One region of the Bacillus sp. 41-22 genome, then DNA from elsewhere that is predicted to be linked to it. Evidence: a T-box and tRNA genes for the amino acid it is inferred to sense, from the RefSeq annotation. Region 1 holds a T-box; the other regions hold tRNA genes.

Region 1 (3,255 bases):
GTATCTTTTAGGGGCAATTGCAAATGAGCTTGCGCGAAAGAAAATTAGTTCGATGCTCGTATACTTCCCTGAATTTTTACGTGAAATCAAAAGTTCGATTCAAGATAATTCGATTAGCGGAAAGATTGATGCTGTCAAACGTGTACAAGTATTAATGTTAGATGATATCGGGGCAGAAGCGATGTCAAGTTTTGTACGTGATGATGTACTCGGTGCAATCTTGCAATTCCGTATGTTGGAAAACTTACCGACGTTCTTTACATCTAACTTTGATTTCAAACAGTTGGAACATCATTTAACGTATACACAGCGCGGTGAAGCAGAAGAGATGAAAGCGGCCCGTATTATGGAACGAATTAAATATTTAGCGAAGCCAATCCCAATTGGCGGGAAAAATCGTCGTAATAAGTAAAGAGCGAGCTGAGAAGCTTGCTCTTTTTTATCCCGCTATTGGCGGGCAGTAAGACTCCCACCTCAAAATTCGGCTGTAAAGCAAAGAAGTTAGGTGGGAGCCCTGCTGCCCGTAAAAGCCCGATTGGTGCGGGCTAATAATCAGTGGAGGATGGACAAAACCTCCACTGATTAAAGTTTCACTTTATTTTAATCATTTTTTCAGAGTAGCTTGTATCATTTTTTTCTCCCTCCCTTAATATATATAAAATTAGCAAGCCATATCGAGTGGATGTTCTAACGATGGGAGATAGGTTTCTACTAAGAGTGAACTTCCATAGATCGGACTCTTATAGGATTTGTAACGTATAGATGCAATCCTTTAGAGCGGGGATAAAAGGGGGGACAAAAGTGATTGAAATTTGCTTCGAAGAAAAAAATGATGCTGTGTACGTATACAGACAACTAACGAAAAGAACAGAATCCTTATATAAGGAAACAAGTGTATATTTAAATGAACAAAAGGTTGTTATTCATATACCATTATGTGAATCAAATTATATTGAAAAGATTTTATTGCCAGTATTACTATATTTCATTATGAATGTGAAACAAAATGAATGGATTCATACCATTTTAAAGGAAAAGTTTTTTTATGAAGAACAAGAAGAGTGTCATCAAATATTGCATATGGCACATGAGATTTTAAAGGAAAGAAGAAAAGGAGTAGCTAGTGATTTAACACGTCAAAAATTTGAATCTTATATTGCGTCGTCTTTGAATGATTGGCTTTGTGATCCGCTCTCATTCTCGTTTTCATCATACGTTCGTTTTCGTCTTCGTACATATAGGGAAATGGTAACTAAGCTTGCTGAAGTTGCAATTGATGAGTATAAGATGGAGCAGGAATACCAAATATTCATTGAGACACTTCGCCAACAAGTAAGTAGCCGGAAATCACGTTTGTCCTGTGTACATCTTATTTTTGATGAAAGTTTTATTTTCTATGATGATAAAGGTAGGCGTTTAAAACAGGAGAAATTGGTTCAATATATAGATGAAGAATTATTAAAGAAACAGGATGTATATATCGATACGAAAGTAATTGCACCACTTCTTTCTATTTCGCCGAAAAAGATTTATTTATATACGAAAGAACAAGATCATAATATGATTATTACTTTGCGAAATGTATTTCAGGAACGAGTGCAACTACATGGATTACATGAATTTGAGCGCAATGTGAAAAATTTAAAAAATAAAGGTAACGCCCTTGATTTTCTAAGTTTTTGAGCATATAATTACCTACATAAATGAAATATATTGAAATGTCATGATGAGGACATGGGTAGTTTTCTACGATTTTCAGAGAGGGAAGCCTTAGGGTGTGAGCTTCCTAGTACGGGATAATTACTTACCACCTCTAAACTTTAGCAGTGAACGTTTTTCTAGTAATTGCTAACGGACAACACCGTTATGTTGAACTTGAGCAATTAACAATAAGGTTAATTGGAACAAGGGTGGAACCACGAATTCAACACTCGTCCCTTTTTATGGGATGAGTGTTTTTTATTTTGAAAAAAAAGAGGAGTGACCAGTGATGGCAGATGTAGTTAAAATTACTTTCCCTGATGGAGCTGTGAAGGAGTTTCCAAAAGGAGTAACAACTGAAGAAATCGCAGCTTCTATTAGCCCAGGCTTAAAGAAAAAAGCTGTGGCTGGAAAATTAAACGATGAGATGATCGATCTTGTTACACCAATCGAAGAAGATGGTGCAGTTTCTATTATTACATTAGATTCTGAAGATGGCTTATATATTTTACGCCACTCAACAGCTCACCTTTTAGCACAAGCGTTAAAACGTTTATATAAAGATGTTAAGCTTGAGCTTGGCATTGGTCCAGTAATCGAAAATGGCTTCTACTACGATATTGATATGGAAGAAGCAATTACAGTTGAAGACTTCAAAAAAATCGAAAAAGAAATGCAAAAAATCGTGAACGAAAACTTAGAAATCGTTCGTCATGAAGTGCCACGTGCAGAAGCACTTCGTCGCTTTGAAGAAATCGGCGATGAGTTAAAATTAGATTTAATTAACGATCTTCCAGAAGATGCAGTTATTTCAATCTATGAGCAAGGCGAATTCTTCGACCTTTGCCGTGGTGTTCACCTTCCATCTACAGGGAAGATTAAAGTGTTTAAATTATTAAGTGTTGCTGGTGCTTACTGGCGCGGCGATAGCAATAATAAAATGTTACAACGTATTTACGGTACTGGATTCGTTAAGAAAGCAGAATTAGATGAGCACTTACGTATGCTTGAAGAAGCGAAAGAGCGCGATCACCGTAAATTAGGTAAAGAGTTAAAACTATTTACTAATAGCCAAAAAGTAGGACAAGGTTTACCACTTTGGTTACCAAAAGGTGCAACAATTCGCCGTATTATCGAGCGTTACATCGTTGATAAAGAAGCAAGCTTAGGCTATGATCACGTATACACTCCAGTATTAGGAAGTAGAGAGCTTTATGAAACTTCTGGTCACTGGAACCATTACCGTGATGGCATGTTCCCATCAATGGAAATGGATAATGAAGAGTTAGTTCTTCGTCCAATGAACTGCCCTCACCATATGATGGTTTATAAAAATGATATTCACAGCTACCGTGAATTACCAATCCGTATTGCGGAACTTGGAACAATGCACCGCTATGAAATGTCTGGAGCATTATCTGGATTACAACGTGTACGCGGAATGACTTTAAATGATGCGCACATTTTCGTTCGTCCAGATCAAATTAAAGAAGAATTAAAACGTGTTGTAAACTTAACGTTAGAAGTGTACAAAGATTTCGGTTTAGAAAACTA
Region 2 (3,255 bases), 1.6 Mb from region 1:
AATTATTTTGGGATGGACACCCCCCAATAATTAAAGTTTCACTTTATCTATGTAGGAAATATTAATTCATTATTACATCATTAACGATGAATATTGTTATATTCAAAATCTATCATAATACTTATATCTCTCAGTATATCATTTTTTCTCTTATTAAAAATCAGGAATGACAAATTAAAAAAAACTGTCAAAAATATTGACGCTATACTTATTATATAATGTCTCAGATACATCACGCTAACATATTAGTTTAATCCGTATATACTAGAATAATGTATCTGATCTTTATAAATAGTTTATTCCGTATGCTCTGAGATTTCACTTAAAGCAAACCCTGCTTGATCATCTGCTGATTTTCTTATAGCTAAATCACCTAGTGCTAGCATCCCAACAAGTTGACCGCTCTCAACAACCGGTAACCGTCTAATTTGATATTGTGCCATTAATTCTGTAGCTTTTTCAATAGAATCATCTGGAGAAACTGAAACAATGTTTGTTGTCATTACATTTGTAATTTGATTAGATCCAGGATGTTTTTCAGCAATCCCACGAACAACTAAGTCTCGATCAGTAACAAGCCCAACAACTTGTTTATTTTCAATAACAGGAATCAATCCAACCGATTCTTCCTTCATTTTTACAGCCGCCTCATATACATTGTCTAATGGTGTACAATGTACGATATGAGTACTCATAAGTTCTCTAACTTGCGTCATTTTTCATCTCCTCCTTTTAATACATACCATAGCTTTTCCTAAATCCCTTTATTTATTTCAGAAAAATAAGGTGATAAAAAGAGGCTTATACATAATAAAAAAGAGTCAGCAATATGCTGACTCTTTTTTTATGACCCGTACGGGATTCGAACCCGTGTTACCGCCGTGAAAGGGCGGTGTCTTAACCACTTGACCAACGGGCCATGGCTCCGCAGGTAGGACTCGAACCTACGACCGATCGGTTAACAGCCGATAGCTCTACCACTGAGCTACTGCGGAATATATATGGTGGGCCTAAATGGACTCGAACCATCGACCTCACGCTTATCAGGCGTGCGCTCTAACCAGCTGAGCTATAGGCCCATACTTTACAGGGGCAGTAGGAATTGAACCCACACTGGAGGTTTTGGAGACCTCAGTTCTACCTTTAAACTATGCCCCTAAATGATGCCGGCTAGAGGACTTGAACCCCCAACCTACTGATTACAAGTCAGTTGCTCTACCAATTGAGCTAAGCCGGCATAAAAAAAAACAAAAAAATGGTGGCTCGGGACGGAATCGAACCGCCGACACGAGGATTTTCAGTCCTCTGCTCTACCGACTGAGCTACCGAGCCAACATAAAATGGCGGTCCCGACCGGGGTCGAACCGGCGATCTCCTGCGTGACAGGCAGGCATGTTAACCACTACACCACGGGACCATTGGTTGCGGGGACAGGATTTGAACCTGCGACCTTCGGATTATGAGCCCGACGAGCTACCGTACTGCTCCACCCCGCGACGATATTATGTTTTAAAAATAAATGGAGGAGGTAGAGGGATTCGAACCCCCGCGCGACTCTCGCCGCCTGTCGGTTTTCAAGACCGATCCCTTCAGCCGAACTTGGGTATACCTCCATGAAGGAAAAATTAATATCTTATTCATTTTTATATGTAACTAAACCACTTTTTAAAAAAATGGAGGAGGTAGAGGGATTCGAACCCCCGCGCGACTCTCGCCGCCTGTCGGTTTTCAAGACCGATCCCTTCAGCCGAACTTGGGTATACCTCCGACATATAAAAAATAAAGTGGAGCCTAGCGGGATCGAACCGCTGACCTCCTGCGTGCAAGGCAGGCGCTCTCCCAGCTGAGCTAAGGCCCCATGTTTTTGGGAAAATCGGGAAGACAGGATTTGAACCTGCGACCCCCTGGTCCCAAACCAGGTGCTCTACCAAGCTGAGCCACTTCCCGTTAATAAAAGCGCGCCCGAGAGGAGTCGAACCCCTAACCTCTTGATCCGTAGTCAAACGCTCTATCCAATTGAGCTACGGGCGCATATGGTGCCGAGGGCGGGGGTCGAACCCGCACGGTGGTCACCCACCGCAGGATTTTAAGTCCTGTGCGTCTGCCTGTTCCGCCACCCCGGCATGTCATACTGAAAATTGGAGCGGAAGACGGGATTCGAACCCGCGACCCCAACCTTGGCAAGGTTGTATTCTACCACTGAACTACTTCCGCAAGACATGTTTGAGTTATTTTATTAAAAGTGCGGGTGAAGGGAGTCGAACCCCCACGCCAAAGGCGCTAGATCCTAAGTCTAGTGCGTCTGCCAATTCCGCCACACCCGCATATTTTTTAAGAAAATGGTGAGCCATGAAGGATTCGAACCTTCGACCCTCTGATTAAAAGTCAGATGCTCTACCAACTGAGCTAATGGCTCTTAATGGCTGGGCTAGCTGGATTCGAACCAGCGCATGACGGAGTCAAAGTCCGTTGCCTTACCGCTTGGCTATAGCCCAATAATTAAGAAATGGTGGAGGGGGGCAGATTCGAACTGCCGAACCCGAAGGAGCGGATTTACAGTCCGCCGCGTTTAGCCACTTCGCTACCCCTCCGACATATATGGTGGAGGATGACGGGATCGAACCGCCGACCCCCTGCTTGTAAGGCAGGTGCTCTCCCAGCTGAGCTAATCCTCCATTTTGCCTGGCAACGTCCTACTCTCGCAGGGACAAGGTCCCAACTACCATTGGCGCTAGAGAGCTTAACTTCCGTGTTCGGTATGGGAACGGGTGTGACCTCTCTGCCATCATTACCAGACTATATTCGATTGAGACAAACATTATTATACTTGATTCACTTAGAAAGTCAATAAGTTTTTTATATTCTCTCAAAACTAGATAACGTTGCTTCATATTATATGGTTAAGTCCTCGATCTATTAGTATTCGTCAGCTCCACATGTCACCATGCTTCCACCTCGAACCTATCAACCTGATCATCTTTCAGGGATCTTACTAGCTTACGCTATGGGAAATCTCATCTTGAGGGGGGCTTCATGCTTAGATGCTTTCAGCACTTATCCCTTCCGCACATAGCTACCCAGCTATGCCCTTGGCAGAACAACTGGTACACCAGCGGTGCGTCCATCCCGGTCCTCTCGTACTAAGGACAGCTCCTCTCAAATTTCCTGCGCCCACGACGGATAGGGACCGAACTGTCTCACGACGTTCTGAACCCAGCTCGCGTACCGCTTTAATGGGCGAACAGCCCAACCCTT
Region 3 (3,255 bases), 290 kb from region 1:
CGACACAGGTAGGCGAGGAGAGAATCCTAAGGTGTGCGAGAGAACTCTGGTTAAGGAACTCGGCAAAATGACCCCGTAACTTCGGGAGAAGGGGTGCTTTCTTAACGGAAAGCCGCAGTGAATAGGCCCAAGCGACTGTTTAGCAAAAACACAGGTCTCTGCGAAGCCGTAAGGCGAAGTATAGGGGCTGACACCTGCCCGGTGCTGGAAGGTTAAGGAGAGGGGTTAGCGTAAGCGAAGCTCTGAACTGAAGCCCCAGTAAACGGCGGCCGTAACTATAACGGTCCTAAGGTAGCGAAATTCCTTGTCGGGTAAGTTCCGACCCGCACGAAAGGTGTAACGATTTGGGCACTGTCTCAACCAGAGACTCGGTGAAATTATAGTACCTGTGAAGATGCAGGTTACCCGCGACAGGACGGAAAGACCCCGTGGAGCTTTACTGTAGCCTGATATTGAATTTTGGTACAGTTTGTACAGGATAGGCGGGAGCCATTGAAACCGGAGCGCTAGCTTCGGTGGAGGCGCTGGTGGGATACCGCCCTGACTGTATTGAAATTCTAACCTACGGGTCTTATCGACCCGGGAGACAGTGTCAGGTGGGCAGTTTGACTGGGGCGGTCGCCTCCTAAAGTGTAACGGAGGCGCCCAAAGGTTCCCTCAGAATGGTTGGAAATCATTCGTAGAGTGCAAAGGCATAAGGGAGCTTGACTGCGAGACCTACAAGTCGAGCAGGGACGAAAGTCGGGCTTAGTGATCCGGTGGTTCCGCATGGAAGGGCCATCGCTCAACGGATAAAAGCTACCCCGGGGATAACAGGCTTATCTCCCCCAAGAGTCCACATCGACGGGGAGGTTTGGCACCTCGATGTCGGCTCATCGCATCCTGGGGCTGTAGTCGGTCCCAAGGGTTGGGCTGTTCGCCCATTAAAGCGGTACGCGAGCTGGGTTCAGAACGTCGTGAGACAGTTCGGTCCCTATCCGTCGTGGGCGCAGGAAATTTGAGAGGAGCTGTCCTTAGTACGAGAGGACCGGGATGGACGCACCGCTGGTGTACCAGTTGTTCTGCCAAGGGCATAGCTGGGTAGCTATGTGCGGAAGGGATAAGTGCTGAAAGCATCTAAGCATGAAGCCCCCCTCAAGATGAGATTTCCCATAGCGTAAGCTAGTAAGATCCCTGAAAGATGATCAGGTTGATAGGTTCGAGGTGGAAGCATGGTGACATGTGGAGCTGACGAATACTAATAGATCGAGGACTTAACCATATAATATGAAGCAATGTTATCTAGTTTTGAAAGAATATAAAAAACTTGTTGACTTTAAATGTCGAATAAGTTATGATAATTCTTGTCTTAAATGAATACAGTCTGGTAATGATGGCAGAGAGGTCACACCCGTTCCCATACCGAACACGGAAGTTAAGCTCTCTAGCGCCGATGGTAGTTGGGACCTTGTCCCTGTGAGAGTAGGACGTTGCCAGGCAATTCGGAGGATTAGCTCAGCTGGGAGAGCACCTGCCTTACAAGCAGGGGGTCGGCGGTTCGATCCCGTCATCCTCCACCATTTAGCCGACTTAGCTCAATTGGTAGAGCAACTGACTTGTAATCAGTAGGTTGGGGGTTCAAGTCCTCTAGTCGGCACCAGAAAATCATGGCGGTTGTGGCGAAGTGGTTAACGCACCGGATTGTGGCTCCGGCACTCGTGGGTTCAATTCCCATCAGTCGCCCCATTTTTTCTTTTTAAATTATAATATGCGGGTGTGGCGGAATTGGCAGACGCACTAGACTTAGGATCTAGCGCCTTTGGCGTGGGGGTTCGACTCCCTTCACCCGCACTTTTAATAAAATAACTCAAACATGTCTTGCGGAAGTAGTTCAGTGGTAGAATACAACCTTGCCAAGGTTGGGGTCGCGGGTTCGAATCCCGTCTTCCGCTCCAATTTTCAGTATGACATGCCGGGGTGGCGGAACAGGCAGACGCACAGGACTTAAAATCCTGCGGTGGGTGACCACCGTGCGGGTTCGACCCCCGCCCTCGGCACCATATGCGCCCGTAGCTCAATTGGATAGAGCGTTTGACTACGGATCAAGAGGTTAGGGGTTCGACTCCTCTCGGGCGCGTTTTTTATTAACGGGAAGTGGCTCAGCTTGGTAGAGCACCTGGTTTGGGACCAGGGGGTCGCAGGTTCAAATCCTGTCTTCCCGATATTTTCAAAATATGGGGCCTTAGCTCAGCTGGGAGAGCGCCTGCCTTGCACGCAGGAGGTCAGCGGTTCGATCCCGCTAGGCTCCACTTATTTGAATATAACTTATGGCGGTGTAGCTCAGCTGGCTAGAGCGTACGGTTCATACCCGTGAGGTCGGGGGTTCGATCCCCTCCGCCGCTACCATAAAGGACCTTTAGCTCAGCTGGTTAGAGCAGACGGCTCATAACCGTCCGGTCGTAGGTTCGAGTCCTACAAGGTCCACCACTCAAAGTTCATATCTCGGAGGTATACCCAAGTTCGGCTGAAGGGATCGGTCTTGAAAACCGACAGGCGGCGAGAGTCGCGCGGGGGTTCGAATCCCTCTACCTCCTCCATTTTTTCTAAATTAAATATTATATCATCGCGGGGTGGAGCAGTACGGTAGCTCGTCGGGCTCATAACCCGAAGGTCGCAGGTTCAAATCCTGTCCCCGCAACCAAATGGTCCCGTGGTGTAGTGGTTAACATGCCTGCCTGTCACGCAGGAGATCGCCGGTTCGACCCCGGTCGGGACCGCCATTTTTTTACATAAAGGCTCGGTAGCTCAGTCGGTAGAGCAGAGGACTGAAAATCCTCGTGTCGGCGGTTCGATTCCGTCCCGAGCCACCATTTTGAAATCGCAAGCCGGCTTAGCTCAATTGGTAGAGCAACTGACTTGTAATCAGTAGGTTGGGGGTTCAAGTCCTCTAGCCGGCACCACTTTCAAAATGAGCCATTAGCTCAGTTGGTAGAGCATCTGACTTTTAATCAGAGGGTCGAAGGTTCGAATCCTTCATGGCTCACCATTTTTAATTTAATGCGGGTGTAGTTTAGTGGTAAAACAAGAGCCTTCCAAGCTCTGGTCGAGAGTTCGATTCTCTTCACCCGCTTATCTATTATGGGCCTATAGCTCAGCTGGTTAGAGCGCACGCCTGATAAGCGTGAGGTCGATGGTTCGAGTCCATTTAGGCCCACCATAATTATTCCGCAGTAGCTCAGTGGTAGAGCTATCGGCTGTTAACCGATCGGTCGTAGG

The links. The T-box of region 1 lies ahead of thrS (threonine--tRNA ligase). A T-box ahead of a tRNA ligase gene usually reads a tRNA of that ligase, here a tRNA-Thr.
Region 2: it encodes a tRNA-Thr, which carries the amino acid that the T-box ahead of thrS (threonine--tRNA ligase) is inferred to sense. The anticodon was not compared.
Region 3: it encodes a tRNA-Thr, which carries the amino acid that the T-box ahead of thrS (threonine--tRNA ligase) is inferred to sense. The anticodon was not compared.

The regions. Positions count from the first base shown of each region.
Region 1 covers NZ_CP084035.1:4,399,618-4,402,872, reverse strand. The annotation lists gene dnaI (primosomal protein DnaI) at 1-412, shown strand, start outside; gene ytxC (putative sporulation protein YtxC) at 802-1,683, shown strand; T-box leader at 1,715-1,942, shown strand; gene thrS (threonine--tRNA ligase) at 1,991-3,255, shown strand, end outside.
Region 2 covers NZ_CP084035.1:734,953-738,207, reverse strand. The annotation lists gene LCF45_RS03750 (CBS domain-containing protein) at 297-716, opposite strand; tRNA gene LCF45_RS03745 (tRNA-Glu) at 848-919, opposite strand; tRNA gene LCF45_RS03740 (tRNA-Asn) at 921-995, opposite strand; tRNA gene LCF45_RS03735 (tRNA-Ile) at 1,003-1,079, opposite strand; tRNA gene LCF45_RS03730 (tRNA-Trp) at 1,088-1,158, opposite strand; tRNA gene LCF45_RS03725 (tRNA-Thr) at 1,165-1,237, opposite strand; tRNA gene LCF45_RS03720 (tRNA-Phe) at 1,257-1,332, opposite strand; tRNA gene LCF45_RS03715 (tRNA-Asp) at 1,342-1,417, opposite strand; tRNA gene LCF45_RS03710 (tRNA-Met) at 1,420-1,496, opposite strand; tRNA gene LCF45_RS03705 (tRNA-Ser) at 1,521-1,613, opposite strand; tRNA gene LCF45_RS03700 (tRNA-Ser) at 1,675-1,767, opposite strand; tRNA gene LCF45_RS03695 (tRNA-Ala) at 1,786-1,858, opposite strand; tRNA gene LCF45_RS03690 (tRNA-Pro) at 1,874-1,947, opposite strand; tRNA gene LCF45_RS03685 (tRNA-Arg) at 1,958-2,031, opposite strand; tRNA gene LCF45_RS03680 (tRNA-Leu) at 2,035-2,123, opposite strand; tRNA gene LCF45_RS03675 (tRNA-Gly) at 2,140-2,214, opposite strand; tRNA gene LCF45_RS03670 (tRNA-Leu) at 2,244-2,324, opposite strand; tRNA gene LCF45_RS03665 (tRNA-Lys) at 2,341-2,416, opposite strand; tRNA gene LCF45_RS03660 (tRNA-Gln) at 2,421-2,495, opposite strand; tRNA gene LCF45_RS03655 (tRNA-Tyr) at 2,508-2,591, opposite strand; tRNA gene LCF45_RS03650 (tRNA-Val) at 2,600-2,675, opposite strand; rRNA gene rrf (5S ribosomal RNA) at 2,681-2,796, opposite strand; rRNA gene LCF45_RS03640 (23S ribosomal RNA) at 2,897-3,255, opposite strand, start outside.
Region 3 covers NZ_CP084035.1:4,686,134-4,689,388, reverse strand. The annotation lists rRNA gene LCF45_RS24195 (23S ribosomal RNA) at 1-1,261, shown strand, start outside; rRNA gene rrf (5S ribosomal RNA) at 1,363-1,478, shown strand; tRNA gene LCF45_RS24185 (tRNA-Val) at 1,484-1,559, shown strand; tRNA gene LCF45_RS24180 (tRNA-Thr) at 1,564-1,639, shown strand; tRNA gene LCF45_RS24175 (tRNA-His) at 1,650-1,725, shown strand; tRNA gene LCF45_RS24170 (tRNA-Leu) at 1,750-1,830, shown strand; tRNA gene LCF45_RS24165 (tRNA-Gly) at 1,860-1,934, shown strand; tRNA gene LCF45_RS24160 (tRNA-Leu) at 1,951-2,039, shown strand; tRNA gene LCF45_RS24155 (tRNA-Arg) at 2,043-2,116, shown strand; tRNA gene LCF45_RS24150 (tRNA-Pro) at 2,128-2,201, shown strand; tRNA gene LCF45_RS24145 (tRNA-Ala) at 2,216-2,288, shown strand; tRNA gene LCF45_RS24140 (tRNA-Met) at 2,309-2,385, shown strand; tRNA gene LCF45_RS24135 (tRNA-Ile) at 2,390-2,466, shown strand; tRNA gene LCF45_RS24130 (tRNA-Ser) at 2,484-2,576, shown strand; tRNA gene LCF45_RS24125 (tRNA-Met) at 2,604-2,680, shown strand; tRNA gene LCF45_RS24120 (tRNA-Asp) at 2,684-2,759, shown strand; tRNA gene LCF45_RS24115 (tRNA-Phe) at 2,774-2,849, shown strand; tRNA gene LCF45_RS24110 (tRNA-Thr) at 2,864-2,939, shown strand; tRNA gene LCF45_RS24105 (tRNA-Lys) at 2,950-3,025, shown strand; tRNA gene LCF45_RS24100 (tRNA-Gly) at 3,039-3,109, shown strand; tRNA gene LCF45_RS24095 (tRNA-Ile) at 3,120-3,196, shown strand; tRNA gene LCF45_RS24090 (tRNA-Asn) at 3,204-3,255, shown strand, end outside.